One region of the Streptomyces sp. NPDC042201 genome, then DNA from elsewhere that is predicted to be linked to it. Evidence: predicted binding sites of a transcription regulator. Region 1 holds the regulator's gene; the other holds the start of a gene.

What was found. Region 1 encodes HrcA, which represses chaperone genes, less so after heat shock. Its sites were predicted from a motif close to TTNGCACTCNGNNNNNCNGAGTGCNAA; they were not measured.
Region 2: groES (co-chaperone GroES) is a predicted target of HrcA. The motif match lies at 4,132-4,158, and genes of this name have one in related genera.

Annotation. Positions count from the first base shown of each region.
Region 1 is NZ_JBVJDS010000019.1:44,603-52,306, reverse strand. Features, by position in the region: gene ACZ6MZ_RS32340 (DUF3097 domain-containing protein) at 1-358, opposite strand, end outside; gene ACZ6MZ_RS32335 (MBL fold metallo-hydrolase) at 392-1,114, opposite strand; gene hrcA (heat-inducible transcriptional repressor HrcA) at 1,272-2,288, shown strand; gene dnaJ (molecular chaperone DnaJ) at 2,289-3,425, shown strand; gene ACZ6MZ_RS32320 (nitronate monooxygenase) at 3,685-4,758, shown strand; gene ACZ6MZ_RS32315 (16S rRNA (uracil(1498)-N(3))-methyltransferase) at 4,755-5,492, shown strand; gene ACZ6MZ_RS32310 (histidine triad nucleotide-binding protein) at 5,631-5,990, shown strand; gene ACZ6MZ_RS32305 (ribonuclease Z) at 5,996-6,904, shown strand; gene ACZ6MZ_RS32300 (carbohydrate kinase family protein) at 7,063-7,704, shown strand, end outside.
Region 2 is NZ_JBVJDS010000008.1:101,872-109,575, forward strand. Features, by position in the region: gene ACZ6MZ_RS20635 (DinB family protein) at 1-229, opposite strand, end outside; gene ACZ6MZ_RS20640 (hypothetical protein) at 382-1,032, shown strand; gene ACZ6MZ_RS20645 (hypothetical protein) at 1,103-1,468, shown strand; gene ACZ6MZ_RS20650 (THUMP-like domain-containing protein) at 1,492-2,754, opposite strand; gene ACZ6MZ_RS20655 (polysaccharide deacetylase family protein) at 2,883-3,797, shown strand; partial or broken gene ACZ6MZ_RS20660 (polysaccharide deacetylase family protein) at 3,794-3,928, shown strand; gene groES (co-chaperone GroES) at 4,304-4,612, shown strand; gene groL (chaperonin GroEL) at 4,712-6,334, shown strand; gene ACZ6MZ_RS20675 (SDR family NAD(P)-dependent oxidoreductase) at 6,435-7,208, opposite strand; gene ACZ6MZ_RS20680 (multicopper oxidase family protein) at 7,231-7,704, opposite strand, start outside.

The DNA.
Region 1 (7,704 bases):
GCCGGCCCTCGACATAGATACGGCCGGCCCTGGCGACCCGCGCGCGGGCTCCGGGCACGGCGACCGATCCCGAGGCCGTACGGGACGGCCTGGCCGGGCCCGCCGCCGACGGGCGGACCAGGGTCACCACGCGGCCCTCCAGCAGAAACCCGCGCGGCACCAGCGGGAACACCCGGTGCTTGCCGAAGCGGTCCTCCAGGGTGACCGTCGGACCCTCGGCCGTCTTCTCGCAGCGGATGACCGCGCCGCAGAAGCCCGTCGACACCTCCTCGACCACCAGGTCCGGCTCGGCGGGGACCTCCGGCGCGGGCGAGGACTTCTTCCACGGTGGCGTCAGATCAGGGCTGTAGCGGCGCATTCGCACGACGATAAACGGACGGGGCCGACACGGCTAGGACACGCCGAATCGGGCCGCCAACGCGTCGCGCTGCGCCCGTACGAACGCCGCGTCCACCACCGCCCCGTGCCCGGGTACGTACACCGCGTCCGCGCCGCCCAGCGTGAGCAGCCGGTCCAGGGCCGCCGGCCAGCGGGCGGGGATCGCGTCGGGGCCGGCCTGGGGCTCGCCCGACTCCTCCACCAGGTCGCCGCAGAACAGGACGGGAGGAGAGGCCGGGACGAGGAGGGCCAGGTCGTGGGCGGAGTGGCCGGGGCCGGCGTTCGCCAGCGTGACCTGACGGCCGCCCAGGTCGAGGGTGAGCGAGCCGGAGACGGCGTGCCCCGGCCGTACCAGCAGATCCACCGCCTCGGTGGCCTCCGCCTCGCTCACGCCGTGGTGCACGGCGCTCTCGTGCAGGCCCGCCCCGCCGGCCAGCAGGTCCGCCAGACCCACCGCGCCGTACACCTCGGCCTCCGGGAACGCCGCGGTCCCCAGCACATGGTCGAAGTGCGCGTGGCTCAGTGCGATGTGCGTCACGCGCCTGTCCGCGCCGAGAAGGGCGGCCACCTGCGCCCGGATGGCCGCGCCCTCGCGGACCGTCGACCCCGTGTCGTACAGCAGGGCCGCGGTGGCGCCGGCCACCAGCCCGACCGTCGCGTCCCACCCCGGCAGCCGTCGCCGCCCCACCCCCGGGGCCAGCCGCTCCCACCCGCACTCTTCCCAACGGACGTCCATACGAGGACGCTATCCGCAAGAACCAGCGTGATCACGTGGTCGGCCACCCTTGCTAGGGGCCTACCCCACAGCCGTACACTGGCCGGGGGGATTGCTGGCACTCCCACGGAGCGAGTGCCAAGCCGGATCCGACGGACGACAGCTGGAGGTGTGCGCCATGCTCAGCGAACGCAGACTCGAGGTGCTGCGCGCCATCGTCCAGGACTATGTCGGCACCGAGGAGCCGGTCGGCTCCAAGGCGCTGACCGAGCGGCACAAGCTCGGCGTGTCCCCGGCCACCGTCCGCAACGACATGGCGGTGCTGGAGGACGAGGGCTTCATCGCCCAGCCGCACACCAGCGCGGGGCGTATCCCGACCGACAAGGGCTACCGGCTCTTCGTCGACCGGCTGGCCGGGGTCAAGCCCATGACCTCGCCGGAGCGCCGCGCCATCCAGAGTTTCCTGGACAAGGCCGTCGACCTCGATGACGTCGTGGGCCGTACGGTACGGCTGCTGGCGCAGCTGACCAGGCAGGTCGCCGTCGTCCAGTACCCCTCGCTGACCCGCTCGACGGTGCGCCACGTGGAGCTGCTGTCGCTCGCTCCCGCCCGGCTGATGCTCGTGCTGATCACGGACACCGGACGGGTCGAGCAGCGCATGATCGACTGCGGCACGCCCTTCGGTGAGACCTCGCTCGCGGATCTGCGGGCCCGGCTCAACAGCCGGATCGTCGGACGCCGCTTCTCGGATGTCCCGCAGCTGGTGCAGGACCTTCCCGAGTCGTTCGAGGAGGGGGACCGCGGGACCGTGTCCACGGTGCTCGCGACCCTGCTCGAAACGCTGGTCGAGGAGACCGAGGAGCGGCTGATGATCGGCGGCACCGCCAATCTCACCCGCTTCGGGCACGATTTCCCGCTCACCATCCGGCCGGTGCTGGAGGCGCTGGAGGAGCATGTGGTGCTTCTCAAGCTGCTGGGTGAGGCGGAACACCCGGGCATGACCGTACGTATCGGGCACGAGAACGCCCATGAGGGCCTCAACTCCACGTCCGTCGTCGCGGTCGGCTACGGTTCGGGCGACGAGGCAGTAGCCAAACTCGGCGTGGTCGGACCGACCCGCATGGACTACCCCGGAACGATGGGAGCGGTACGCGCAGTGGCACGTTACGTCGGACAGATCCTGGCGGAGTCGTAAGTGGCCACGGACTACTACGCCGTACTCGGCGTGCGCCGCGACGCATCGCAGGACGAGATCAAGAAGGCATTCCGGCGGCTCGCACGCGAGCTGCACCCGGATGTCAATCCCGATCCCAAGACGCAAGAGCGCTTCAAGGAGATCAACGCCGCGTACGAGGTGTTGTCGGACCCGCAGAAGAAGCAGGTCTACGACCTCGGCGGAGACCCGCTCTCGGCGAGCGGCGGCGGGGGCGCGGGCGGCTTCGGAGCCGGTGGCTTCGGCAACTTCTCCGACATCATGGACGCCTTCTTCGGGACGGCGTCCCAGCGCGGTCCGCGCTCGCGGACGCGACGCGGCCAGGACGCCATGATCCGGCTGGAGATCGACCTCAACGAGGCGGCCTTCGGCACGACCAAGGACATCCAGGTCGACACGGCCGTGGTCTGTACGACCTGTTCCGGCGAGGGGGCGGCGCCGGGCACCTCGGCGCAGACCTGCGACATGTGCCGCGGCCGCGGCGAGGTCTCGCAGGTCACCCGGTCCTTCCTGGGCCAGGTCATGACTTCGCGGCCGTGCCCGCAGTGCCAGGGCTTCGGTACGGTCGTGCCGACGCCGTGCCCCGAGTGCGCGGGCGACGGGCGCATCCGGTCCCGCCGTACGCTCACGGTCAAGATTCCCGCCGGTGTCGACAACGGCACCCGCATCCAGCTCGCGGGCGAGGGCGAGGTCGGTCCGGGCGGTGGTCCCGCCGGCGATCTCTACGTGGAGATCCACGAGCTGCCGCACGCGGTGTTCCAGCGGCGCGGCGACGATCTGCACTGCACGGTCACCATCCCCATGACGGCGGCGTCGCTGGGCACGCAGTGCCCGCTGGAGACGCTGGACGGCGTGGAGGACATCGACGTCCGTCCCGGCACGCAGTCGGGCCAGTCGATCCCGCTGCACGGACGCGGCATCACGCATCTGCGCGGCGGTGGCCGGGGCGACCTGATCGTGCATGTCGAGGTGATGACCCCGTCGAAGCTGGACCCGGAGCAGGAGCGGTTGCTGCGGGAGCTGGCGAAGCTGCGCGGCGAGGAACGGCCCACGGGTCAGTTCCAGCCGGGGCAGCAGGGGCTGTTCTCGCGGCTGAAGGATGCGTTCAACGGACGGTAGGCGCGAGTCGGCCGGGGGTCCGGGGGTCGGCCGGGGGTCCGGGGGTTGGCCCCCGGGTAGGCGCGGTCAGCCGGGGCAGCAGGGGCTGTTCTCGCGGTTGAAGGACGCGTTCAACGGGCGGTAGGCGTGTGGGGGCCGGGGGTCCGGGAGTCAGCTCCCGGGCCCCCGGCCCGCGACCCCGCCCGCCCCGCGTTCCCGTGACCCCCGCCGAGCGTGGCTCGGATTCGGCGCTGTGCGGGGGACGTGGCACGATGCCTGCATGTCCTCCGCACTGACCGATCTCTGCCGGTATCCGATCGTGCAGGCCCCCATGGCGGGCGGCGCGTCCTGCCCGCAGCTGGCGGCGGCCGTTTCCGAGGCGGGTGGTCTCGGGTTCCTCGCCGCCGGGTACAAAACAGCGGACGGCATGTACGAAGAGGTCAAACAGCTGCGCGGGCTCACCAACCAGCCCTTCGGCATCAATCTCTTCATGCCGCAGATACACCACGCCGACCACGCGGTCATCGAGGTCTACCGCAACCAGCTCGCCGGTGAGGCGACCTGGTACGAGACCCCGCTCGGCGACCCCGAGGCCGGCCGGGACGACGGCTACGAGGCCAAGCTGGCCATACTGCTCGACGACCCGGTGCCGCTCGTCTCGTTCACCTTCGGCTGCCCGACCCGTACGACCCTCGACGCGTTCGCCCGCGCGGGCACCTACACCGTGGTCACGGTGACCACCCCCGAGGAGGCCCAGACCGCGCAGTGGTCCGGCGCCGACGCCGTCTGTGTCCAGGGCATCGAGGCCGGCGGCCACCAGGGCACGCACCGCGACGATCCGGCCACCGATGGCGCGGGCATCGGACTGCTCTCGCTCGTGGCGCAGGTCAGGGAGGCCGTGCAGCTGCCGATCATCGCCGCCGGCGGGCTGATGCGCGGCGGCCAGATCGCGGCGGTGCTCGCGGCGGGCGCGGACGCGGCGCAGCTCGGCACGGCGTTCCTGGTGTGCCCGGAGTCCGGGGCGAACGTGCTGCACAAGCAGGCCATGACCAACCCGCTGTTCGTCAGGACCGAGCTGACCCGGGCCTTCTCGGGCCGCCCCGCCCGTGGCCTCGTCAACCGCTTCATGCGTGAGCACGGCCCGTACGCGCCGCCCGCCTACCCCGAGGTCCACCACCTCACCTCCGGGCTGCGCAAGGCCGCGGCGCGGGTGGGCGACGCCCAGGGCATGGCGCTCTGGGCGGGACAGGGCCACCGGATGGCCCGGGAGCTGCCCGCGGGACAGCTGGTCGAGGTCCTGGCCGCCGAGCTCGAAGCGACCCGGGCGTCGCTGACGCCGGAGAGCGACTCGTGACCGCTCCTGTCTTCGTCGTCGAGGGCGGTGTACTGCGCACCGGTACGGTCACGCTCGACGGCTCCGAAGGGCGGCACGCCGTCTCCGTACGGAGGCTGCGCGTCGGCGAGGAGATCGTGCTGACGGACGGCGCGGGCACGGGCGCCTACGGGACGGTCGCGGCGGTCGAGGGCAAGGACCGGCTTGACGTCGCCGTCACGGAGGTACGGACGGAGGCGGAGCCCGCGCCCCGGATCACCGTCGTCCAGGCCCTGCCCAAGGGGGACCGCGGGGAGCTGGCCGTCGAGACGATGACCGAGACCGGCGTCGACGCGATCGTGCCCTGGCAGGCCGCGCGCTGTGTCACGCAGTGGAAGGGCGAGCGGGGCGCCAAGTCCCTGGCCAAATGGCGGGCCACGGCCCGCGAGGCGGGCAAGCAGTCGCGCAGGCTCCGCTTCCCCGAGGTCACGGACGCGCTGTCGGCCCGGCAGGTCGCCGCGCTGCTGGCGGACGCCGACTTCGCCGCCGTACTGCACGAGGAGGGCAGCGAACCGCTGGCCACGGCGCCGCTGCCCGCCGAGGGCCGGATCGTGCTGGTCGTGGGCCCCGAAGGGGGCGTGTCCCCGGAGGAGTTGGCGACCTTCGCGGAAGCCGGCGCGAAGCCGTACCGCCTGGGCCGCAGCGTCCTGCGCACCTCCACCGCGGGAACGGCGGCCACGGCCCTCCTGCTCGGCCGCACCGGCCGCTGGTCCTAGTACCTCTCCCGGACAGGGCCTGGACACCTCAGCCGACAGGCGGCGGCCGTCGGGCCGATAGCATGCGTCCGTACGGATCGTCACTGATCGTCAGCAGCGACCGCCGGTGCACCCGGCGGATCCGAGGAGGCCCGGACCATGGCGGGAGAACCACAGGCCGACTGCCTGTTCTGCAAGATCGTCGCGGGGGACGTACCGGCCACCGTCGTGCGGGAGTCGGAGACCACGGTCGCGTTCCGGGACATCAACCCGCAGGCCCCGACCCATGTCCTGGTCATCCCCCGGGTGCACTACCCGGACGCCGCGACCCTCGCCGCCGCCGAGCCGGGGATCGCCGCCGATGTGCTGCGCGAGGCGGCCGCGGTCGCCGCCGACGACAAGGCCGACAGCACCGGCTACCGGATCGTGTTCAACACCGGCGCCGGCGCCGGACAGACCGTCTTCCACGCGCACGCCCATGTCCTGGGCGGCCGCGGTCTCAACTGGCCCCCCGGGTAGGCGTCTTGTCCGTACGAGAACTGGTGGTGCTGGGCACCGCCAGCCAGGTGCCCACCCGCCATCGCAACCACAACGGCTATCTGCTGCGCTGGGACGGCGAAGGCCTGCTCTTCGACCCGGGCGAGGGCACCCAGCGCCAGATGCTGCGCGCCGGGGTCGCCGCGCACGACATCAACCGCATCTGCGTCACGCACTTCCACGGCGACCACGCGCTCGGCCTGGCCGGGGTGATCCAGCGCATCAACCTGGACCAGGTGCCGCACCCGGTCACCGCGCACTACCCGGCGAGCGGACAGCACTTCTTCGACCGGCTGCGGTACGCGACGGCCTACCGCGAGTCCGCCGAGCTGACCGAGGCGCCGGTCGGCGGCGACGGCGTCCTCGCGCGGACAGCCGCGTACACCCTGGACGCGTACAAGCTCTCCCACCCCGTCGAGTCGTACGGCTACCGTCTCACCGAGCCCGACGGGCTCCGGATGCTCCCGGAGCGGCTGGCCGCGCACGGCATCGCGGGACCGGACGTCGGCCGGCTGCGCCGCGAGGGCACGCTGAACGGCGTCAGCCTCGACGAGGTCAGCGAGACGCGCCGGGGCCAGCGGTTCGCCTTCGTCATGGACACCCGGCTCTGCGACGGGGCGTACGCGCTGGCCGAGGGGTGCGACATGCTGGTCATCGAGTCGACGTTCCTCGACGAGGACGAGCGGCTGGCGACCGACCACGGTCATCTCACCGCAGGCCAGGCGGGCCGGGTGGCGCGGGAGGCGGGCGTACGGCATCTGGTGCTGACGCACTTCTCGCAGCGCTACGGCGATCCGGACGAGTTCGAGCGGCAGGCCCGCGCCGCGGGCTTCGACGGCGAGCTGACCGTCGCCGCCGATCTGGTGCGGGTACCGCTGCCGAAACGGTCCGGCTGACCTGCCGCACGGTCCGGCTGACCCCGCCGCTGCGGGTCAGTGGCGGCTGCCCCGGCGGCCGCCACGGTCACGGACCGGGCGCGGACACCCTGTGCGTGCGGCTCGGGCCCGGCGGATCGGGCACACTGTCCGGATCCGCACGCGATCGGGAGCCCACCGTGATCACATCCAACGGAGACCCGCAGGAACACACCGCCCATGTCGACCCGCTGAGCGCGCTGCGCGCCCCGGACGACCCGCCGTGCGATGTCTATCTCACCGGCACGGTCTTCCTCGACATCATCTTCACCGGCCTGGCCAGCGCCCCCGTGCGCGGCACGGAGTCCTGGGCCCGGGGGATGGGGTCCAGCCCCGGCGGGATCGCCAACATGGCCAGCGCCCTGGCCCGCCTCGGCCTGCGCACCTCGCTCGCCGCGGCCTTCGGCGACGACCACTACGGCGAGTACTGCTGGGACGCGCTGGAGCAGGGCGAGGGCATCGACCTCTCCCGGTCCCGTACGGTCCCCGGCTGGCACTCGCCCGTCACCGTCTCCATGGCGTACGAGGACGAGCGGACCATGGTCTCGCACGGCCACGAGGCCCCGCCGCCCGAAGGGGCCCTCCCCGAGTGCCCGCCCCGCGCGCGTGCCGCCGTCGCCGCGCTCGCGCCGGGCCGCCGCGAGGAGTGGATCGCCCGCGCCGCCGGCGCCGGGGCGCGGATCTTCGCCGATGTCGGCTGGGACGAGACCGGCCGCTGGGACCTCGGGGGCCTGGCCGACCTGGAGTACTGCGAGGCCTTCCTGCCCAATGCGGAGGAGGCG
Region 2 (7,704 bases), on a different contig from region 1:
TGTCCTCGCCGTTGATCACCCGGCGGAACCAGGCGCGCTCCACCTCGGCCATGTGCCGGACCAGGCCCAGCAGGGACAGCGTCGAGGGGGGCATCGACCGGCGGCGGAGGTCCTCGTCGGAGAGGCCGTCGGTCTTCAGGGCGAGGGTCGCGCGGTGGTAGTCGAGGAAGGCACGCAGCATCTCGCGCTCGCCTGCGACGGCCGGCGGGCCGATACGTTCGGTGGTCACTGCGGATTCCTTCTGCTCGACGGGGTGGTTCGGAGCCGGCCGGGGACGATCGGCACGGATCGATGGCACGGATCGGTGCGTGACGTTACCGCCGAACGGCGGTACCACCCTGCCGAATATCAGGGCCCGCCCGCACCGTTACCCTCAGCCGAATGATCAGCCGCACGCCGCTGCCGCCGCCCCCTCCACCCGAGGAGATCCGTTCCTGGCCCGACCGCGAGGCGCTGCTGGCCGACCGGGCCGCGGCCATGACCGTACTGACCGGGCGTGGTCTCGCGATCGGGAGGCTGCTGCTGCTCTGGCTGCTGGCGGCGGTCGCCGTGATCGGCTGGGCGGCCGTGGGGCTGGCGATCCAGAGCTTCGAGGAGGGCGGTCTGGCCCAGGCGACCGGGCTGGCGGCGCTGGTCCTCGCGGCGGTGTTCCTGGTGCCGGCGGGGGTCGGGCTCGGCTTCTGGCTGCGCGGAGGCCATGACGTACGGCAGCGGCTGGACGCCTGGGCGGCACTCGGCCAGGACCCCGCGACGGATGTGCGGCTGCGGGCGCCCGCGCGGTGTGTCGCCTGGCTGCTGCCGTCGGTGCTGCTGTGTCTGCTGGGGGCGTGGGCGGTCGGTCACGGCTGGACGGCGGCGGGGAACGGGCCGGAGCCGGTCACCGTGGGCGACGCGGTGTACGCGCTGGGCCTGGAGGCCACGGTCCTGCTGACCGGCCTGCTGGGCATCGCCCGGTCGGTCGCGCATCAGCGCTGGTCGGCCCGGCTGCTGAGCCCGGTGCCGGTCCGCAGGGGCGGGGGAGCGCACCGCTGAGGCGGTTTCCGCCGGGTCCGTCCTATGCTGAATAAGGAACACATGCCTCATTCAGGGTAAGGGGCGGCGGATGACCTGGCTCTGGTGGATTTTCATCTTTTTCCTCGTGGGCGGCTTCGGGTGGATGGCCGATACGGGCCGTACCGCGCTCCGGACCCGGCACGAGCGGAGAATTGAACGCTTCAAGCTGGTGGAGCGGGAGCGGCGGGCCCTGGAAGAGGCCCACAAGCCGCCGGTGCCGGTCTGCGGCTGCACGCACCATCTGGCGAAGCACGACCGGCGGGGCAAGTGCCACGAGGACGTGGAGGTCCCGACGGAGTGGGGCGAGGACAAGAAGCCGCTGCGGTACGAACTGCGCCAGTGCAACTGCCAGCAGTACGTCGGCCCGCAGCCGCTGTCGCAGATCTACCCGGACGAACTGACGGACCTGGGGTAGGCCCTGTCCGGCGGTCCGTGCGGCTACGCCGTGGCCGGGTGGCCGATCAGCATCGTCGGGGCGCCCGCGACGCGGGTGAGGAAGACCGTTGAGGCGTGCGGTCCCTTGAGTTTCATTCGCCGGCGCAGCTCCTCCGGTTCCACCGCGGAGCCACGCTTCTTCACTGTCAGGACGCCGACTTCGCGTGCGCGCAGCAGGGCCTTCAGTTTCTTGAGGTTGAAGGGGAGTTCGTCGGTGATCTCGTAGGCGGTGGCGTACGGGGTGAAACGGAGCTCATCGGCCGTGATGTACGCGATCGTCTCGTCGATCAGGCCGCCGTCCAGCTCTTCGGCCACCTCCGCGACCAGATGCGCGCGGATGACGGCGCCGTCGGGCTCGTACAGGAACCGGCCGGTCTTACGGACGTGCGGGTTCGGCAGGCCACGGCCGGTGAGGGTGGTGGCGGACGGGAGAAGGGTGGCGCGGCGGGCGCCGGGGACCACGGCTCCCGGCCCGGTGGCGTTGTGCGGCCCGGCGCCGTGGTGCCAGAGCACCGCCTCCTTGACGTCGCCGCCGTCCGAGATCCACTCGGCCTCGAAGTCGGCCGGGATCAGTTCGTGCGGAATGCCGGGCGCGATCTTGACCGCGCCGGCGCCGGCCCGGCGTACCGCGTCGAGGGCCCAGGAGAGCGGGGGTGAGTACGCCTCCGGATCGAAGATTCTGCCCCGGCCGCCGCGTCGCGCGGGGTCGATGAAGAGGGCCTGGGCACCGGTGAGGTCGTACTCCAGGACGTCCGCGCGGGTCACCGTCACAGGCGGTCCGCCGGGGGCCAGCGTCCGCACATTCGTCAGGGCGATCTCGCAGGTCAGCGGGTCGAGGTCGACGGCCGACACGGCGAAGCCCGCGCGGGCCAGCTCGATCGCGTCGCCGCCGATGCCGCAGCAGAGGTCGGTGACGCGGACGGACTCCGCGCCGGAGCCCGGGGCGAGGTCGCCGGCCAGATCGCGGAACCGGGCGGCCCGGTGGGCGGCGACGCTGCCACGGGTGGCCTGCTCGACGCCGTTCGGCGTGAAGTACATGCGGTACGCGTCGTCCGCGCCGAACTTCGCCACCCCCCGCTGCCGCAGTCGCGCCTGCGCCATGGCCGCCGAGACCAGCTCGGCCGGGTGCTCGCGGCGCAGCCGGGTGGCGAGGGTGAGCTCCCGCGCCGGGTCGTGGTCGCGCAGCTCGGCGAGGAGGGCCTGGCCCTCGGCGGAGAGCAGCGGTGCGAGGAGGGGGAAGGGAACGCGGTCGGTCACCCGGCCCATTGTGGGCCAGCCGGGGGACGGTGCGCGCCGGGGCGGCGGTGTCGGCCGGGCGGGGGCGCGCTGCGCTGACAGGATGCCACTAAATACGACTAGTACGACAAAAGGAAGAAAAGATGGCAGAGGGGATGATGAAGGGAGGCCGGCGGAGCCGGGCAGTGCTGGCGGCGCTCCTGTTCGCCGCAATCGCTTCCGGATGTGGCCTGGAGTCCGGGCCGGCCAGACCCGCGCCCGCCAAGGGCGACGCCGCGAAGCACGGTCAGCCGGGCGCGCAGGCCGAGGCGCTGAAGCCCGGCACGCCCGCGTACGCCGAGAGCGTCCGCCGCGCGCAGGCCGCGCGCGCCGTCGCGGCCAAGAAGTGGGGGCTCGCCACCACCCCCCTGGCCGCGCCTCCGCCGCCCGCCGTCAAGCCGACGATCGTCACCCGCCAGGGCTTCGAGGTGGAGGGTGGCGAGGATCTGCCGCCGATCTTCACCACCGTCCCGGTCAAGGACCGGGTCGTCTTCCTGACGATGGACGACGGCGCGGAGAAGGACCCCGAGCTGCTGCGGATGATGTCCGAGCTGAAGATCCCGTACAGCGCCTTCCTCAGCGACTACGTCATCACCGACAACTACGACTACTTCAAGCAGATGCAGGACCGCGGCGTCACCCTCAACAACCACACCATCAACCACCGCTACATGCCCGGCCTGTCGTACGACGAGCAGAGGCGGGAGATCTGCGACCAGCAGGACAAGATCGAGCAGCGGTACGGGAAGCGGCCCACGCTCTTCCGTCCGCCGTACGGCAACTACAACGGCGACACGCTGCGCGCCGCCAAGGAGTGCGGCGTGAAGGCCGCGCCGATCTGGGCGTCCGAGGCGTACCCCGACCACATGGAGTGGCGGGAGTGGGACGAGGACCTGCACCCCGGCGACATCATCCTCACGCACTTCCGCGGGCCCAATGACTGGAAGGGCACCATGCCCGACATGATCAGGAACGTGATGAAGACGATCACGGACAGGGGTTACGCCGTGGCCAAGCTGGAGGACTACGTATGAGCACCGCGCACCGGCTGCTGGCCGGAGCGCTGGCAGCCGGTGCGCTTCTCACCGGCTGCGCGCAGTCGGTGGACCCGATCGAACGGCTGGGCCGCAAGGCGGCGCAGAAGGTCGGCCCGCACGAGCCGGCCCGCGCCTCGGTGCTGGGCCGGACGGTCAGGGCCAGGCTGCCGAACGGGGGACAGCCTCGGGAGATCTGCGACCGGCAGGAACTGCTGCTGAGTCACCGTCAGGAACGCGATTCCACGGTGGCGCGTATGGACGACGCGCCGTAATCGCCCCTGCCGGGAAGGGCGGCGGGACCGGGATCCGATGGACGCCACGCCGACGCGCGTTGGCACTCCGCTTGACCGAGTGCTAATCGCGGTCATAGTCTCAGGTCTGGCACTCCCCACTGGAGAGTGCCAAACGCGCGACTGGCGGATCCGGCACCCGCGACGACGGATCCACCTGGTCGCCACTCAGACAGTTAACCCCGTGAGATCTCCGAAGGGGGAGGTCGGATCGTGACGACCGCCAGCACCAAGGTTGCCATCAAGCCGCTCGAGGACCGCATTGTGGTCCAGCCGCTCGACGCCGAGCAGACCACGGCCTCTGGCCTGGTTATCCCGGACACCGCCAAGGAAAAGCCCCAGGAGGGCGTCGTCCTGGCTGTGGGCCCGGGCCGTTTCGAGAACGGCGAGCGGCTTCCGCTCGACGTTTCCGTCGGCGATGTCGTTCTGTACAGCAAGTACGGCGGCACCGAGGTGAAGTACAGCGGCGAGGAGTTCCTCGTCCTCTCGGCTCGCGACGTACTCGCGATCATCGAGAAGTAATTCACCGTCAGTATGTGCTTTTGAGCTGCGCCCTCGGCCACCCTGCAATCGCCGGGCGGACGGGGGCGCCGTTCGTTCGAGAGGACTAGAGAAGCTCCCATGGCGAAGATCCTGAAGTTCGACGAGGACGCCCGTCGCGCCCTCGAGCGCGGCGTCAACAAGCTTGCCGACACGGTGAAGGTGACGATCGGCCCCAAGGGCCGCAATGTCGTCATCGACAAGAAGTTCGGCGCCCCCACCATCACCAACGACGGTGTCACGATCGCCCGTGAGGTCGAGATCGAGGACCCGTACGAGAACCTGGGCGCCCAGCTGGTGAAGGAGGTGGCGACCAAGACCAACGACATCGCGGGTGACGGCACCACCACCGCCACCGTGCTGGCCCAGGCGCTGGTCCGCGAGGGCCTGCGCAATGTCGCCGCGGGCGCGTCCCCGGCCGCCCTGAAGAAGGGCATCGACGCCGCGGTCAAGGCTGTCTCCGAGGAGCTCCTCGAGACCGCCCGCCCGATCGAGGACAAGTCCGACATCGCCGCCGTGGCCGCGCTCTCCGCGCAGGACCAGCAGGTCGGCGAGCTGATCGCCGAGGCGATGGACAAGGTCGGCAAGGACGGTGTCATCACCGTCGAGGAGTCCAACACCTTCGGTCTGGAGCTGGACTTCACCGAGGGCATGGCCTTCGACAAGGGCTACCTGTCCCCGTACATGGTGACCGACCAGGAGCGTATGGAGGCCGTCCTCGACGACCCGTACATCCTGATCCACCAGGGCAAGATCGCCTCCATCCAGGACCTGCTGCCGCTGCTGGAGAAGGTCATCCAGGCGGGTGGCTCCAAGCCGCTGCTGATCATCGCCGAGGATGTCGAGGGCGAGGCGCTCTCCACCCTCGTCGTCAACAAGATCCGCGGCACCTTCAACGCGGTCGCGGTGAAGGCCCCCGGCTTCGGTGACCGCCGCAAGGCCATGCTCGGCGACATCGCCACCCTCACGGGTGCCACCGTCATCGCCGAGGAGGTCGGCCTCAAGCTCGACCAGGCCGGTCTCGACGTGCTGGGCTCCGCCCGCCGCGTCACCATCTCCAAGGACGACACGACCATCGTCGACGGTGGGGGCAACACCGCCGACGTCCACGGCCGCATCAACCAGATCAAGGCCGAGATCGAGTCCACGGACTCCGACTGGGACCGCGAGAAGCTCCAGGAGCGCCTCGCGAAGCTGGCCGGTGGCGTGTGCGTGATCAAGGTCGGCGCCGCCACCGAGGTGGAGCTGAAGGAGAAGAAGCACCGTCTGGAGGACGCCATCTCCGCGACCCGCGCCGCGGTCGAGGAGGGCATCGTTTCCGGTGGTGGCTCCGCTCTGGTGCACGCCGCCAAGGTGCTGGAGGGCAACCTCGGCAAGGAGGGCGACGAGGCCACCGGTGTCGCGGTCGTCCGCCGCGCCGTCGTCGAGCCGCTGCGCTGGATCGCCGAGAACGCCGGTCTTGAGGGCTACGTCATCACCTCCAAGGTGGCGGAGCTGGACAAGGGCCACGGCTTCAACGCCGCGACCGGCGAGTACGTCGACCTGGTGAAGGCCGGCGTCATCGACCCGGTCAAGGTCACGCGCTCCGCGCTGGAGAACGCCGCGTCCATCGCGTCGCTGCTGCTCACGACCGAGACCCTGGTCGTCGAGAAGCCGGTCGACGATGAGCCCGAGGCGGGTCACGGCCACGGGCACAGCCACTGACGCCGACGCCTGACGCGCACAGCTGAACGCACCGAGGCCCGGTGCCCCCTCCGCGGGGGCACCGGGCCTCGGCGTGTCGCGCGCCGGCGATCCGGCGCGGCTACCGCGGGCCGTACTTGCGCCCGGCCTTCGACGAGATGCCGCCGAGCAGCCCGCGCGGAGCCAGCTTCACCGCACCCATCAGCGCCTTGTAGCGCGGATCCGGTACGGACACGGTCTTCCCGCGCGCCAGATCCGCCAGCGCGGCCGTCACCAGCTTGTCCGCGTCCAGCCACATCCAGCCGGGGATGGAGCCGGTGTCCATCCCTGCCCGGTCGTGGAACTCGGTCCGTACGAAACCGGGGCACAGCGCCATCAGCCGTACCCCGGTCCCCGACAGGTCCCGGGCCACGCCGTGGGAGAACTGCACGGCCCAGGCCTTCGAGGCGCCGTACGTCCCGCGCGGCAGGAACGCGGCCACCGACGCCACATTGACGACCGCGCCCCGCCCGCGCGCCTTCATGCCCACGACCGCCGCCGAGGTCAGCCGCAGCACCGCCTCGCAGTGGACCTTCAGCATGGTCAGCTCATCGGCCATCGAGACTTCGAGAAAACGGCCCTTGTTGCCGAACCCCGCGTTGTTGACCAGCAGATCGACCGGCTGCTTGCGGTCCGAGAGCCGCCTCTCCACCGACGCGATCCCGCTGTCGGTGGAGAGGTCGGCGGTCAGCACCTCGGCCTCGATGCCATGCCGGTCGTGCAGTTCGGTGGCCTGGTCCTGCAAACGCTCGGTGTCGCGGGCCACCAGCACGAGATTGTGCCCGTCCGCCGCCAGCCGCCGCGCGAAGGCGGCGCCGATCCCCGCCGTCGCGCCCGTAATCAAAGCAGTCGTCATACGCGGCACGTTAGCGCCTGTGTCAGTGCCCCTGATGTGCGTGGCTCGCGGCCGGACGGCCCGCCTTCTGCCCCTTCTCCACCACGACGAACTGACCCATCATCCCCTGGTCCTCGTGATAGAGCAGATGGCAGTGGTACATGAACGGCGCGTTCGGATCGGCCGGTCCGTCGAAACGCATCGCCAGCTTCACCGTCGTACCGTCCGGGATGAAGACGGTGTCCTTGGCCCCGCGCAGCGCCGGTTCCGGCTCCCGTCCGTTCACCGACACCACCCTGAACTGCACGCCGTGGACATGGAAGTTGTGCGGCATCCCGTTGGTGTTCCGTACGGTCCAGGTCTCCGTCGTACCGCGCGTGATGGTCTCGTCGATCCGTCCCATGCTCATCCTCCTGCCGTTGATCCCGGACAGCTTGAGGTCGAAGAACCGCCCGCGCGCGGCGTGCGAGCCGTCAGGTATCTCCAGCTTTCCGAGCGTGGCGGGCAGCGCGGGGGA